Actinoplanes teichomyceticus ATCC 31121: one gene and its partner. The protein of the gene in region 2 interacts with the protein of the main gene of each other region in a pairwise test. Links are inferred from orthologs where the notes say so. Each region holds a gene or a part of one and is shown on either strand. Other genes may lie near its edges.

Region 1 (5,185 bases), 5.5 Mb from region 2 along the record:
CGAGCTTGGCCTTGGCGGCCTCGGCCTTCTCCTTGTTGACGCCCTCGAGGATCGCCTTCGGCGCGCCCTCGACGGTGTCCTTGGCCTCCTTCAGGCCCAGGCCGGTCAGCTCACGCACGACCTTGATGACCTGGATCTTCTTGCCGCCGTCGCTCTCCAGAACGACGTCGAACGAGTCCTTCTCCGCCTCGGCCTCGGGCGCGGCGCCACCGGCGGCCGGGCCGGCCGCGATCGCGACCGGAGCCGCGGCGGTGACCTCGAAGGTGGTCTCGAACTGCTTCACGAACTCGGAGAGCTCGATCAGCGTCATCTCCTTGAACGCGTCGAGCAGCTCTTCGGTGCTGAGCTTCGCCATGTCAGGCAACCTTTCCTAGCAACTGATGTAAAACGTGCGTGGATTCCGCGTGGCGCGCTCAGGCGGCCTCGGCGGAACCTTCCTTCTCGCGCTTCTCCTGCAGGGCCGCCCCGAGGCGAGCGACCTGCGACAGCGGGGCCTGGAACAGCCCGGCCGCCTTGGTGAGGTTGCCCTTCATGGCGCCGGCCAGCTTGGCCAGCAGCACCTCACGGGACTCGAGGTCGGCAAGCTTGTTGACCTCGTCCGCCGTGAGCGCCTTGCCCTCGAAGACACCGCCCTTGATGACGAGAGCGGGGTTGGCCTTGGCGAAGGCACGAAGGCCCTTGGCCGCCTCGACCACGTCACCGCTCACGAAGGCGAGCGCGGTAGGACCGGTGAACAGCGTGTCGAGACCCTCGATACCCGCGTCGCCCGCGGCACGCTTCGCGAGCGTGTTCTTGGCGACGGAGTACTTGGCCTGCTGGCCGAGCGCCCGCCGCAGCTCGGTGAGCTGCTTGACGGTGAGGCCGCGGTATTCGGTCAACACGGTGGCCGTCGAGTCACGGAAGCTCTCCGTCAGCTCGGCGACGGCCGAGGCCTTGTCAGCCCGGACCGGCTTGTCCGCCATGTCCCTCCTCTCTCAGTGCTCGTTGCCACTGGTCGAGAGGGTCCGAACAAGCAAAACGCCCCGGCGCAGGGCACGGGGCGGACTCAGGCACGCGCGGACGCACGCCTCACATCACGAACCGTTCTCCCTGCGCAGGTCGCCCGCTCGTTGCGGGACCTTCGGCCGCGGCGTGCGTCTGACGACGCCCACAGCGGCGACCAGCGGTCTATGGGTGGAACTTCGAGAATCGAGACTACGCGGCCCCACCGCGAAAGCCAAATCGCGGTCGCCCACCCCGCTCATCCCTCGCCTGCTGCCGACCCCGCCGGCCGCCACCCCGGGCCCGCTGTGACGCCCGAGGCCGCTCCGGCTCCCGGCGGTCCGCTTTCCGGTACGACCGGCGAGTCCCGCCCGTAGGCTTCTCCGCCACGCCCCGTGGCTGTCCCGCGCGGCGTGCCGGCGACCCCGGACCCGGCCGCGCGCCGGGACCGCCGGGACCCCCGGCCCCGGACCCCCGGACCCCCCGGACCGCCGGAACCCAGGAGCGCCGGGACCCTGGACCGCCCGGACCGCCGGGATCCCCCGGAGCGCCGGGACCGTGGCCTTGGGGACGGCCGGGAACGTGGGACCGCGGAGGCTCGGTGGCGCCGTCCGGCCCGGCCGGAGAGCGCCGGCCCTCCCGGCCCGGCGAAGCATCGGTGGCACCGGCCCGCCCGGCCGGAGAGCGCCGTCCGGCCCGGCCCGAGCCGGCAGGCGAGGGCGGCCGCGAGCCGGGGTCAGGAACGGGAACGGCGCAGCCGCGCGTAGCCGGCCAGAGCGACCGCGCACCACGCGAGACTCCAGGCGGTCAGCCGCCACAGATCGCCGACCGGCGGGGTGCTCCCGTCGCTCAGCGCCCGGGCGACGGCCATCACCGGCGGCGCCAGCCACGGGACGATCGAGCCGGTCAGCCCGAGCACGATCACCAACAGCGAGCCGGTGACCAGGACCGTGACTCCGGGCAGCACCCGCCGGGTGACCGCCCGGCCGGCCAGCGCGCCGAGCGCCACCGCGGCGAGCAGCGACAACAGGTGCGCCAGCACCCCGAGCAGGACACCGGCCGGCAACGACGACTCCGCCGAACCGGGCAACGGGCCCCGGATGCCGTGCAACAGCCACGGGGCCAGCATCGCGCCGGCGCAGACCACCCCACCCGCGACCAGGGCCGCGAGCAGGCCCGCCGCCCCCTCGCGCACCGGGCCGACCGCGAGCCGGGCGAGCCGGCGCTGCCCGTCCGGCTCGGTGTCCAGCAGCACCTTGGCCAGCCAGGCCAGCACCGGGAACAGGGCCGCCGCCGAGTAGCCGTAGGCGGCCGCGGCCGGCGCGGCTTCCCCGCCGTAGAGCACGGCGAGCACGACCAGCACGGTGATCAGCGGGGCCAGCACCCGGCCGCCGCGCCAGAACCCGGCGAGACGCATCCGCACCAGCGCGGTCACCGGCTCTCCCCCTCAGTCGCGCCCGGAGCGCCGGTGGGCTCCTGGCGTACGTCCGGGGTCGGCGCCTGCCGGACCCGCAGGACACGGTGACCGCTGTCGCGGAGCCGGACCACCGCCTCACCGGCCTCCGCGCGTGGCACCGCGATCTCGACCACCACCTCGTCCGGGCCGGGCCGCGCCGGCTCGCCCGGCTGGTCCGCGGCACCCGCCTGGCCCGCGGCGCCCGGCTCGGCCGCGGCGCCCGGCTCGGCCGCGGCACCCGCCTGGCCCGCGGCGCCCGGCTCGGCCGCGGCGCCCGGCTCGGCCGCGGCGCCCGGCTGCCGCGGGACGGATGGTGCCGGGGCGCCCGGCTGCCGCGGGACGGCCGGCCGGGTGGGCCGGATCTTCAGGGCGCCGGAGGTGACCGACCAGTGGACGGCGGCCGGGAGTCCGGTGATCTCGCCGCGGTGGTCGCTGACCAGGACGGCGCCGCCCGCCGCGGTCACCTCGGCGACGATCTGCGGGACCAGGGTGCGGGCGTGGGCGTCCAGCCCCTCCCACGGCTCGTCGAGAACCAGCAGCCCGGGCGGCGCCAGCAGGGCCTGCGCCAGGCCGACCTTCTGCGCGGTGCCCTTGGAGAGCGCCCCGAGGGGGGTGCCGGCGTGCGCGCCCAAGCCCAGGCGGTCGATCCAGTGGTCCACGGCGGACGCCGGGGCGCGGCGCAGCGCGGCCATGGCGCGCAGGTACCCGGCCGCGGTGAACGGCTGGTCGGCCGGGAAACGCTCGGGCACCCAGCCGACCACCGGTGGCCGGTTCCGGACCGCGCCGCGGACCGGGCGCAGCACGCCCGCGGCCAGTTGCAGCAGCGTGGACTTGCCGGCCCCGTTGGGGCCGAGCACCACCACGGTGTCCCCGGGATCGACCGTCGCCACCGCTTCGCGCAGTGCCCACGGGGCGTGCCGGGCGTACCGGAACCAGACGCCGTCGAAGAGCATGGCCGCTAGCTTGGCACGAGAAAGCCCCCGGGGAGATCCCCCGGGGGCTTCATCGGTTCCTGCCGGCTGTCAGGCGCTGGCGGCCTCGCCGCGCAGGTTCTTCTGCGCGCTCGGGTCGACCGGGATGCCCGGGCCGGTGGTGGTGCTGACGGTGACCTTCTTCAGGTACTTGCCCTTGGCGGCGGACGGCTTGGCCCGCAGCACCTCGTCGAGCACGGCGGCGTAGTTGTCCACCAGCTGCTCCGGCGAGAAGGACGCCTTGCCGATGATCAGGTGCAGGTTCGAGTGCTTGTCCACCCGGAAGGTGATCTTGCCGCCCTTGATCTCGTTGACGGCCTTGGTCACGTCCATGGTGACGGTGCCGGTCTTCGGGTTCGGCATCAGGCCACGCGGGCCGAGGATCCGGGCGATCCGGCCGATCTTCGCCATCTGGTCCGGCGTCGCGATCGCGGCGTCGAACTCCAGCCAGCCACCCTGGATCCGGGCGACGAGCTCGTCAGTGCCGACCTCGTCGGCGCCGGCCGCGAGGGCCTCCTCGGCCTTCGCGCCCTGGGCGAAGACGATGACGCGGGCGGTCTTACCGGTGCCGTGCGGCAGGTTGACCGTGCCGCGGACCATCTGGTCGGCCTTACGCGGGTCGACACCGAGGCGCATCGCGACCTCGACGGTGGCGTCGAACTTGGCCGAGCTGGTCTCCTTGGCGAGAGCGACCGCTTCCCGCGGCTCGTAGAGCTTGCTGCCGTCGATCTTCTCGACCGCCGCGCGGTACACCTTGCTGCGCTGTGCCATTTCTCAGTGCTCCTGTGGTTGATGGCGGAGCCGCGCGGTGGCGGCCCCTCCCACTGACATCGCCGGTGTTCCGGCGATCAGATCTTGGTGACCTGGTTGAAGTTCAGCTCGACCGGCGTCTCCCGGCCGAAGATCGACACCAGGACCTTCAGCTTCTGCTGGTCGGCGTTGATCTCGCTGATCGACGCCGGCAGCGAGGCGAACGCGCCGTCGGTCACCGTGACCGAGTCGCCCACCTCGAAGTCCAGGACCTTGACCTCGGGCTTCGCCTTCTTCTCCTCCGCCTGGACGGCCGGGGCCAGCCACTTCAGCACCTCGTCGAGGGAGAGCGGGGCCGGCCGGTCGACCCGGTCGGTGGCGCCGACGAACCCGGTCACGCCCGGCGTGTTGCGCACGCAGGAGTACGACTCGGGGGTCAGGTCCATCCGGACCAGGATGTAGCCGGGGAAGACCTTGGCCTGCACCTGGTTGCGCTTGCCGTTCTTGACCTCGACCTCTTCGCGGGTCGGCACCTCGACCTGGAAGATGAAGTCCTCCATGTCGAGGCTGGTGATCCGGGTCTCGAGGTTGGTCTTGACCTTGTTCTCGTAACCGGCGTAGGAGTGCACCACGTACCAGTCACCAGGCGCATACCGCAGCTTCTGCCGCAGCTCCTTGACGGGGTCGTAGTCCTCGTCGACCTCGGGCGCCTGGACCGCCACCGGCGTCTCGTCGGCCGTCTCGACCGACTCGTCGGTGTCCGGCGACGACTGCTCGTCAGCAAACTGCGCGGTCTCGTCGTCGTACTCAGGCACGCTCGCTCACTTCCAGATAAGTCACTCGGTACAGGTTCGCCAGGGCTACGACTTGCCGCCGAGCGCCCAGAGGATGCCCTTACCGAACCCGTAGTCCAGCACCGCCACGATCGCCGTCATCACCGTGACGAACGCGATCACGACCGCGGTGTAGGTCAGCAGCTCCTTGCGCGTCGGCCAGATGACCTTGCGGAGCTCGCTGATGACCTCGC
Region 2 (7,854 bases):
GTTCATCCCCAGGTTGAAGCCGTGCGGCCGGCTCACCGCGCGGATCACCCGCATCGCCGTCCGGGTGAAGGCGGCCACCTCGGCGGTCTCCTGTTCGGTCAGGTCGGTGTAGTCCGCGACGTGCCGGTACGGGCACACCATCAGGTGACCCGGGTTGTACGGGTAGAGGTTCAGCACCGCGTAGACCAGCCGGCCCCGCGCCACCACCAGGCTCTCCGGCTCCGGCACGCCCGGGGCCAGGCAGAACGGGCATCCGGACGGCTTCTCGTAGCCACCCTCGGGCGCCTCCTCGCCGGTGATGTAGGTCATCCGGTGCGGAGTCCAGAGCCGTTCCAGGCCGTCCGGCTCACCCGTAGCATCCACCTCCGCATCCTATGCGGTGGTGGTCTCCGCGTCGGAGTCCACGTGCACGTGGTAGCGGCCGGTGCCGCCCCGCTTGGCCACGTACATCGCCGCGTCGGCGTCGCGCAGCACGTCGTCGGCGCCCTGGCCGGGCCGCGACAGCGCGATCCCGATGCTCGCCGGGGTGCGCAGCGCGTGCCCGTCCACCACCATCGGCTCGTTCAGCGCCCGCACCACCCGGTCGGCGATCACCAGTGCCCCGGCCACCTCGGTGAGGTCCTCGGCCAGGATGACGAACTCGTCGCCGCCCAGCCGCGCCACGGTGTCCTCGGTACGCACGCAGGTCCGCAGCCGGTCCGCCACGATCCGCAGCACCTCGTCCCCGGTGTCGTGCCCGTACGTGTCGTTCACCGGCTTGAACCCGTTCAGGTCCAGCAGCAGCACCCCGATCCGCCGGTCGGCGCGCCGGGCCCGGGCCAGCGACGCGGTCAGCCGGTCCCAGAGCAGCGCCCGGTTGCCCAGCCCGGTCAGCATGTCGTGCATCGCCCGCCGGGTCAGCTCGGCGGTCAGCGCCACGCTGTCGAGCGCCAGCGACACCTGGGTGCGCAGCGTCTGCAGCGCCTTGACGACGTCCGCGGGCAGCTCCCGCTCCGCGCCCACCAGCAGGATGCCGAAGAAGCGGGCGCCGTTGAGCAGCGGCAGCAGCATGATCGGCCGCTCGCCGACGGCGTCCAGGCCGGTCACCCCGAGCGTGGCCAGCGTGGTCCCGGAGATCACTTCGCCGTTCGACAGCCGGGTCAGCAGCGGGGCCGGTACCGCCTCGCCGGGCAGCCGGAAGCCGGCCACCGTCTCCGCGCCGTTGCCGGCCGCGTGCAGCACGGTCCAGTTGTCCGGATCCTCCGGGGTGACGCTGACGACCACCGTCCGGGCGCCCGGGCACGGTGCGACCAGGGCGGCCGCCGCGGCCGCCGCCAGCCGCTGCACCTGCGCCGGGTCGTTGGTGGTGAGCAGGCTGGTGCCCAGGTCGTTGAGGATCTGCTCGCGGGCCACCGCCTGGCGCAGCGCGCGCACACTGGCGTCCACCCGGACCAGCAGGCGGTTGTTGTCCCGCAGGCCGATCACCTGGCGTACCACGACCAGCCCGGTGAGCAGGATCGAGCCGCCGACCACCGGCCAGGAGCGCGCCGACAGCCCGCCCAGCAGGGCGCCGATCAGCAGCGCGCAGGCCGCGGCGATCGCCAGGTACGGCACCAGGCTGGACGGCCGCTGCGCCACCGCCTGCTCGGCGACCTCGGCGCCGGCCACCGCGCGCATCTGCGCCGCCCCGGCCGCGATGATCAGCGCGGTGAACAGCGCCCACACCGCCAGCGTCCAGTGCTGGGAGCCCTCGCCGAGCAGCCGCTGGCAGATCGAGACGACCACGCTGCAGCAGGCGGCCAGGCCGGACCACAGCAGCGACCGCCGGCTCACCTCGACCGGGCCGCCCAGCACCAGGCGGGCGATCGCGAACAGCACGACCAGCAACCCGCAGGTCTTGATCAGCACCAACGCCGGGACGAATCCGCCGTGCCCGAGCATCCGCGGGTGGATCAGGAAGTACCAGGCGAAGAGCATCCCGGCGACCTGCACGATGGCCACGTCCATCGCCAGCCGCGCGCTGCTCGCCGACCAGCGCGTGCGGATCGGCACGGTCAGCAGCCCGGCCAGCACCAGCAGCATCGCGGTCAGGTCGCCGAGCGGCACCGCCGGACTCGGCGACGGGTACGCCAGGCTGCCGGTCACCAGCATCCAGGCCAGCGCCCACCCGCCGGTGGCCGCGGTCACGGTCCAGGCCAGCGCGGTCAGCACGGCGTACCGGCGGGCGCCGGTCAGGTGGGTCCGGCGGGCGGCCCGCCAGCACAGCCAGGCCGGGATCGCGGCGAGCACCGGGGCGTAGAGCCGGTAGCCGGTGAGCTGGAAACCCCACCCGCCGACGCCGGTCAGGTGCAGCACGAACCAGAGGGCGGCCACCGCGTAGCCGGCGCGCGGTATCCACGTCCAGCGCCCGCCGCCGTGCGGGCGCGCCGCCCCGCCGGCGGTCAGCCCGCGTCCGGCCGTCCGGAACTGCATGGGTACTCCGCTCCCGCCGCCGCGTCGTGCGGAGGCTCGTCCGCCGTCATGTCGGCCGGCGGGAGCCGGAGTTGAGGCTTCAGGCGGCCGACGGCCCGGTGTTGACCCGGGAGCGGACCACCTCGACCACGTGCGCCACCGCCTCGTCCAGCGAGACGCCGTTGCGCTGCGAGCCGTCCCGGTACCGGAACGACACGGTGCCGCCGTTCACGTCGTCGTCACCGGCGATCGCCATGAACGGGATCTTCTGCTGCTGCGCGGTACGGATCTTCTTCTGCATCCGGTCGGTGGAGTGGTCCACCTCGGCGCGGATGCCCTCCCTGCGCAGCCGGGCGACGAACTCCTCCAGGTACCCGGCGTGGTCGTCCCGGATCGGGATGCCCACCACCTGCACCGGGGCCAGCCAGGCCGGGAACGCGCCCGCGTAGTGCTCGACCAGCACGCCGAAGAACCGCTCGATCGAGCCGAACTTCGCCGAGTGGATCATCACGGGCTCCTGCCGGGACCCGTCCGCCGCCTGGTACTCCAGGCCGAACCGGGACGGCATGTTGAAGTCGTACTGGATGGTGGACATCTGCCAGGTCCGGCCGATCGCGTCCCGGGCCTGGACGCTGATCTTCGGGCCGTAGAACGCCGCGCCGCCCGGGTCGAGGACCAGCTCCAGCCCCGACTCCTGCGCCACCTCGGAGAGGACCCTGGTGGCGGTCTCCCACTGCTCGTCGGTGCCGATGAACTTGTCGCTCTGCGGGTCCCTGGTCGACAACTCCAGGTAGTAGTCGTCCAGGCCGAAGTCGTCGAGCAGCGAGCGGACGAAGTTCAGCAGGTGCTTGATCTCGGCCGGGGCCTGCTCGGCGGTGACGTAGGAGTGCGAGTCGTCCTGGGTCAGGCCGCGCACCCGGGTCAGGCCGTGCACCACGCCGGACTTCTCGTAGCGGTACACCGTGCCGAACTCGAACAGCCGCATCGGCAGCTCGCGGTAGGACCGCCCGCGCGACCTGAAGATCAGGTTGTGCATCGGGCAGTTCATCGCCTTGAGGTAGTAGTTCGCCCCCTCCAGCTCCATCGGGGGGAACATGGTGTCCTTGTAGTAGGGCAGGTGTCCCGACGTGTGGAACAGCCCTTCCTTGGTGATGTGCGGGCTGCCGACGTACTGGAAGCCCTCCTCGATGTGGCGGGCCCGGACGTAGTCCTCCATCTCCCGCTTGATCACCCCACCCTTCGGGTGGAAGACCACGAGACCGGAGCCGATCTCGTCCGGGAAGGAGAACAGGTCCAGTTCGGTGCCCAGCTTGCGGTGGTCGCGGCGCTCGGCCTCGGCCAGCCGGGTCAGGTACGCCTTGAGCTCGTCCCGCGACGGCCACGCCGTCCCGTAGACCCGCTGCAGCTGCGGGTTCTTCTCCGAACCGCGCCAGTAGGCGGCGGCCGAGCGCATCAGCTTGAACGCCGGGATGAGCCGGGTCGACGGCAGGTGCGGACCGCGGCACAGGTCGCCCCAGACCCGCTCGCCGTCGGCGTTCAGGTTGTCGTAGTGGGTCAGCTCGCCGGCGCCGACCGCGGCGGCCTCCTCGTCCACGTCCCCCTTGATGTCGACGAGCTCCAGCTTGTACGGCTCGTTCGCCAGCTCCGCCTTGGCCTCGTCGAGCGAGGCGTACTCCCGGCGGCGGAAGGTCTGCCCGGCCTTGACGATCTCCTGCATCCGCTTCTCGAGCTTCGTCAGGTCCTCCGGCTGGAACGGCTTCTCGACGTCGAAGTCGTAGTAGAAACCGTCCCGGATCGGCGGGCCGATGCCCAGCTTGGCCTCCGGGAAGACGTCCTGCACGGCCTGGGCCAGCACGTGCGCGGTGGAGTGGCGCAGCACGTTCAGCCCGTCCGGGGAGTCGATCGTGACCGGGGTGACCTCGGTGTCGGCGGCCGGAGCCCAGTGCAGGTCACGCAGCCGGCCGTCGGCCTCGCGGACCACGACGACCGCCTTCGGCCCGTGCGCCGGGAGCCCGGCGGCGGCCACCGCGTCGGCCGCCGTAGTCCCGGCCGGGACGACTAGTGGGTCGGCCACGGCGGGTGTACGGGGTGCAGACACGGTGATCTCCATTCAGAAGGTGACGGCCCGGCTCCTCCGGGCCGTCACCGATGCTATCCGCCGGGTTCGGGGCGGTTTCGCGCGGCGCGCGACCTCGCCTCGCGGTCCCGGTCCGGCTCAGTGTCCCCGGCCGCCTCCGGCGTCCTCGGGACCGACCGCGGCGGTCAGCCAGGAGGGCAGCGGCTCACGGTGCGTGAGCCAGTCACCGGGGATCCCGCCGATTCCGGTGTACGCCGCCACGACGCCCCCGGTGATCGCCGCCGTGGTGTCCACGTCCCCGCCGGCCACCACGCACGCCGCCACCGCCGCCGGATAGTCGTCCAGGTGCCGGTCGGCGGCCCAGAGCGCGAACGGCACGGTGTCCTGGGCGGTCGCCCGGCTCCCGTTGCCCAGCCGGTGCGCCGCCTCGGCCGCGCCGGTCAGCCGGCCCAGACCGGCCGCCTCGCCCAGGGCGTCGCGGACCACGCTCGGCGCGGTGTGCGCCGCGGCCGCGCGCAGCAGCTGCCCCGGGCCCGGCCGGTGCCCGTCCAGGCGGGCGGCGGTCGCGACCGCCGCGGCCACGGTCACCGCGACCGCGCCGGCGATGCCCTCCGGGTGCGCGTGGGTCACCTCCGCGGCCCGCGCCGCCTGGACCGCCGCGCGGGCGAGCGAATCGGCGTGCCAGGCGCCCAGCGGCGCGGCCCGCATGGCCGCCCCGTTGCCGCACGAGCCCTGCCCGTCGAAGGATGCGGCGGCGGCGATCGGCCACGGCAGCCCGGCCCGGATCTCGCGGAGCATCACCACCGCGCCCCGGCCGTACCCCCGGGCGGGGTCGAAGCGGCGGCCGAGCGTCTCGGCGAACGCGTCCCGGTCGAAGTCGCCGTCGCGCAGCGTGGCGACCAGGCAGCAGGCCTGCTCGGTGTCGTCGGTCCACGGCCAGGGCGGGTCCGGCACCCGGGCGTCCAGCAGGTCGGACGGGCGGTTGCCGGGCACCAGGTAGCGGGCTCCGAGCGCGTCACCGACGCTGAGGCCGGCCAGGCTCTCCAGCGCCAACGCGAGCCGCGTACGGGGAAAGAGGGTGAAGGACATCGGTGCTTCGGATCGTATTCCATCACTGATTGTCATCAAAGCATCTCGCTCCATCACCCTTTAGGTTCTGCCCGCCGGGGCCGGTACGGTCTTCGCATGGCCACGGTGTTGCTCGTCGAGGACGACCATGTCGTGCGTGGCGCCATGCTCCGTTCGCTCGCCGACCGGGGGCACGCCGTGCACGCCGTCGGCACCGCGCTGGAGGCGCTGCGGCGGGTCGCCGCGGAGACTCCCGACCTGGTCGTGCTCGATCTCGGACTGCCCGACCTGGACGGCTCGGACGCGCTGCGGATGCTGCGCGGCATCACCGACGTGCCGATCATCATCGCCACCGCCCGGGACGACGAGCAGACCGTCGTGCGCCTGCTGCGCGCCGGCGCCGACGACTACATGGTCAAGCCGTTCACCGGCGCCCACCTGGACGCCCGGATCGCCACCGTGCTGCGCCGGGTGGGCCGGGCCAGCCGGGCCGCCCAGCCGGCCGTGCACGAGGTGGGCGAGCTGCGGGTGGACGTGGGCGAGCGCAGCGCCACCCTGGGCGACCAGCCGCTGGCGCTGACCCGCAAGGAGTTCGACCTGCTGGCGTACCTCGCCGCCCGTCCGGGCCGAGTGGTTTCCCGTCGTGAGCTGTTGGAGGAGGTATGGCGACAGCCGTCGGTCGGCGAGGACCAGACCATCGACGTGCATTTGTACTGGCTGCGCCGGAAACTGGGCGAGTCCGCGGCGAAGCCCCGCTTCCTGCGCACCGTGCGGGGGGTCGGCTTCCGGTTGGTGGCACCGGACTGAGGTTGCGGCTGGCGTACACCACCGCCGCCACCACCGCTGCCGCCGCGCTGCCCTTCCTGCTCCTGCTGGGCTGGGGGCTGCGCTCGGACCACCGGGACCGGGCCCTGGCCGACGCCGCGCGCCGGACCGCCACGGTGACCGGCGCGCTGGTGGCCGGCGCCGGACAGAGGGGCGTGGCCGCGGCGGTCGCCTCGGCCGGTGGCCCGGTGGTGCACACCGCCGGTCTGGCGCCCGGTGACGGCGCCCGGGTCAGCCCCGCGCAGATCGACCTGGCCGCCACGAAGGCCGAGGCGAGCATCGTGGACGTGCCCGGCGGCGTGGTCCGGCTGCAGCCGGTCGGCGCGTCCGGCCGGACGTACGTGATCGAGGCGTTCGTGCCGGACGCCGCGCTCGGCGCGGACACCGCCCGGGACTGGTGGCTGCTGATCGGCGCGGCCATCGTGCTCGTCGGCGGCTCGGTGATCGTGGTGGACCGGCTCGCCCGGCACACCGTGGACTCGGCCAACAATCTGGTCGCGGCGGCCCTCGCGGTCGGTGACGGCGACCTGGACGTGCGCATCCAGCCGTCCGGGCCGCGCGAGCTGGCCGAGGCCGGGTACGCCTTCAACCGGATGGCGGACCGCCTGGTCACCTCCCGCACCGACGAGCGGGAGCTGGTCGCCGACCTGTCGCACCGGCTGCGTACCCCGCTGACCGCGCTGCGCCTGGACGCCGAGGCGCTCGACCCGGACGACACCCAGATCATCGACCTGACCGCGGACGAGGTGGACCGCCGGCGCGGCATCCGGCGTATCCGGCAGGCCATCGCCACCCTCGAGGACGAGGTCAACCAGCTGATCAACACCACCCGGCAGGCGGTGGCCGCGCAGGTGGCGGCCGCCCCGGAGGAGGGCCTGTGCGACGCCAGCGAGGTGGTCCGGGAACGCATGCGGTTCTGGTCGGCGCTGGCCGGCGACCAGAACCGGCGGTACCGCGTGGTCGGCGCGCACCTGCGCGTCCCGGTGCCGGTGGCCCGCGCGGAGCTGGCCGCCGCGCTGGACGCGGTGCTCGGCAACGTCTTCCGGTACACCCCGCAGGGCACCGCGTTCGAGGTGGCGCTCTCCCGGCGCGACGGCTGGGTGGCGCTGCGGGTCGACGACGCCGGGCCGGGCATCGGCGACCCGGAGAAGGCGCTGCGCCGCGGGCAGAGCCAGCAGGGCTCGACCGGGCTGGGCCTGGACATCGCCCGCCGGATGACGCAGTCCACCGGCGGATCGGTCAGCCTGGACAAGGCCGCGATGGGCGGGGCCAGCGTGGTGATGCTGATCGCCGACGCCGAGGCGACGCCGAAGACGCCCAGCCGGTTCGGCCTGGTCGGCCGCGGGCGGCTGAACCGGGACCGGGAGTCCGCCCGCCGCCGCGGGCAGCAAGGCTGATCGCCGGCCGACCACAAGACCCTTGACGGACTACTCCCCCAGACGGAACAAGAGTTG

The links.
Region 1: the proteins of thrS (region 2) and rplA interact in binary tests that used the Escherichia coli proteins (3 or more experiments, as listed by UniProt). The link is inferred for Actinoplanes teichomyceticus ATCC 31121 from one-to-one orthologs.

The regions. Positions count from the first base shown.
Region 1 is NZ_CP023865.1:626,402-631,586, reverse strand. What follows is about bases 2,320-5,185. They hold rplA (50S ribosomal protein L1), read right to left. Parts: upstream 4,180-5,185; coding sequence 3,460-4,179; downstream 2,320-3,459. Other genes in these bases: secE (preprotein translocase subunit SecE), read right to left, coding at 5,019-5,185; nusG (transcription termination/antitermination protein NusG), read right to left, coding at 4,257-4,973; ACTEI_RS38865 (ATP-binding cassette domain-containing protein), read right to left, coding at 2,413-3,390; ACTEI_RS02910 (hypothetical protein), read right to left, coding at 2,320-2,416. In the rest of the region: rplL (50S ribosomal protein L7/L12), read right to left, coding at 1-355; rplJ (50S ribosomal protein L10), read right to left, coding at 414-962; more of ACTEI_RS02910, read right to left, coding at 1,718-2,319. UniProt on the Escherichia coli protein: One of the primary rRNA binding proteins, it binds very close to the 3'-end of the 23S rRNA. Forms part of the L1 stalk. It is often not seen in high-resolution crystal structures, but can be seen in cryo_EM and 3D reconstruction models.
Region 2 is NZ_CP023865.1:6,168,596-6,176,449, forward strand. What follows is about bases 2,030-5,015. They hold thrS (threonine--tRNA ligase), read right to left. Parts: upstream 4,529-5,015; coding sequence 2,531-4,528; downstream 2,030-2,530. Other genes in these bases: ACTEI_RS27040 (GGDEF domain-containing protein), read right to left, coding at 2,030-2,451; ACTEI_RS27050 (ADP-ribosylglycohydrolase family protein), read right to left, coding at 4,646-5,015. In the rest of the region: ACTEI_RS27035 (HIT family protein), read right to left, coding at 1-309; more of ACTEI_RS27040, read right to left, coding at 373-2,029; more of ACTEI_RS27050, read right to left, coding at 5,016-5,596; ACTEI_RS27055 (response regulator transcription factor), read left to right, coding at 5,693-6,382; ACTEI_RS27060 (HAMP domain-containing sensor histidine kinase), read left to right, coding at 6,385-7,797. UniProt on the Escherichia coli protein: Catalyzes the attachment of threonine to tRNA(Thr) in a two-step reaction: L-threonine is first activated by ATP to form Thr-AMP and then transferred to the acceptor end of tRNA(Thr). The rate-limiting step is amino acid activation in the presence of tRNA.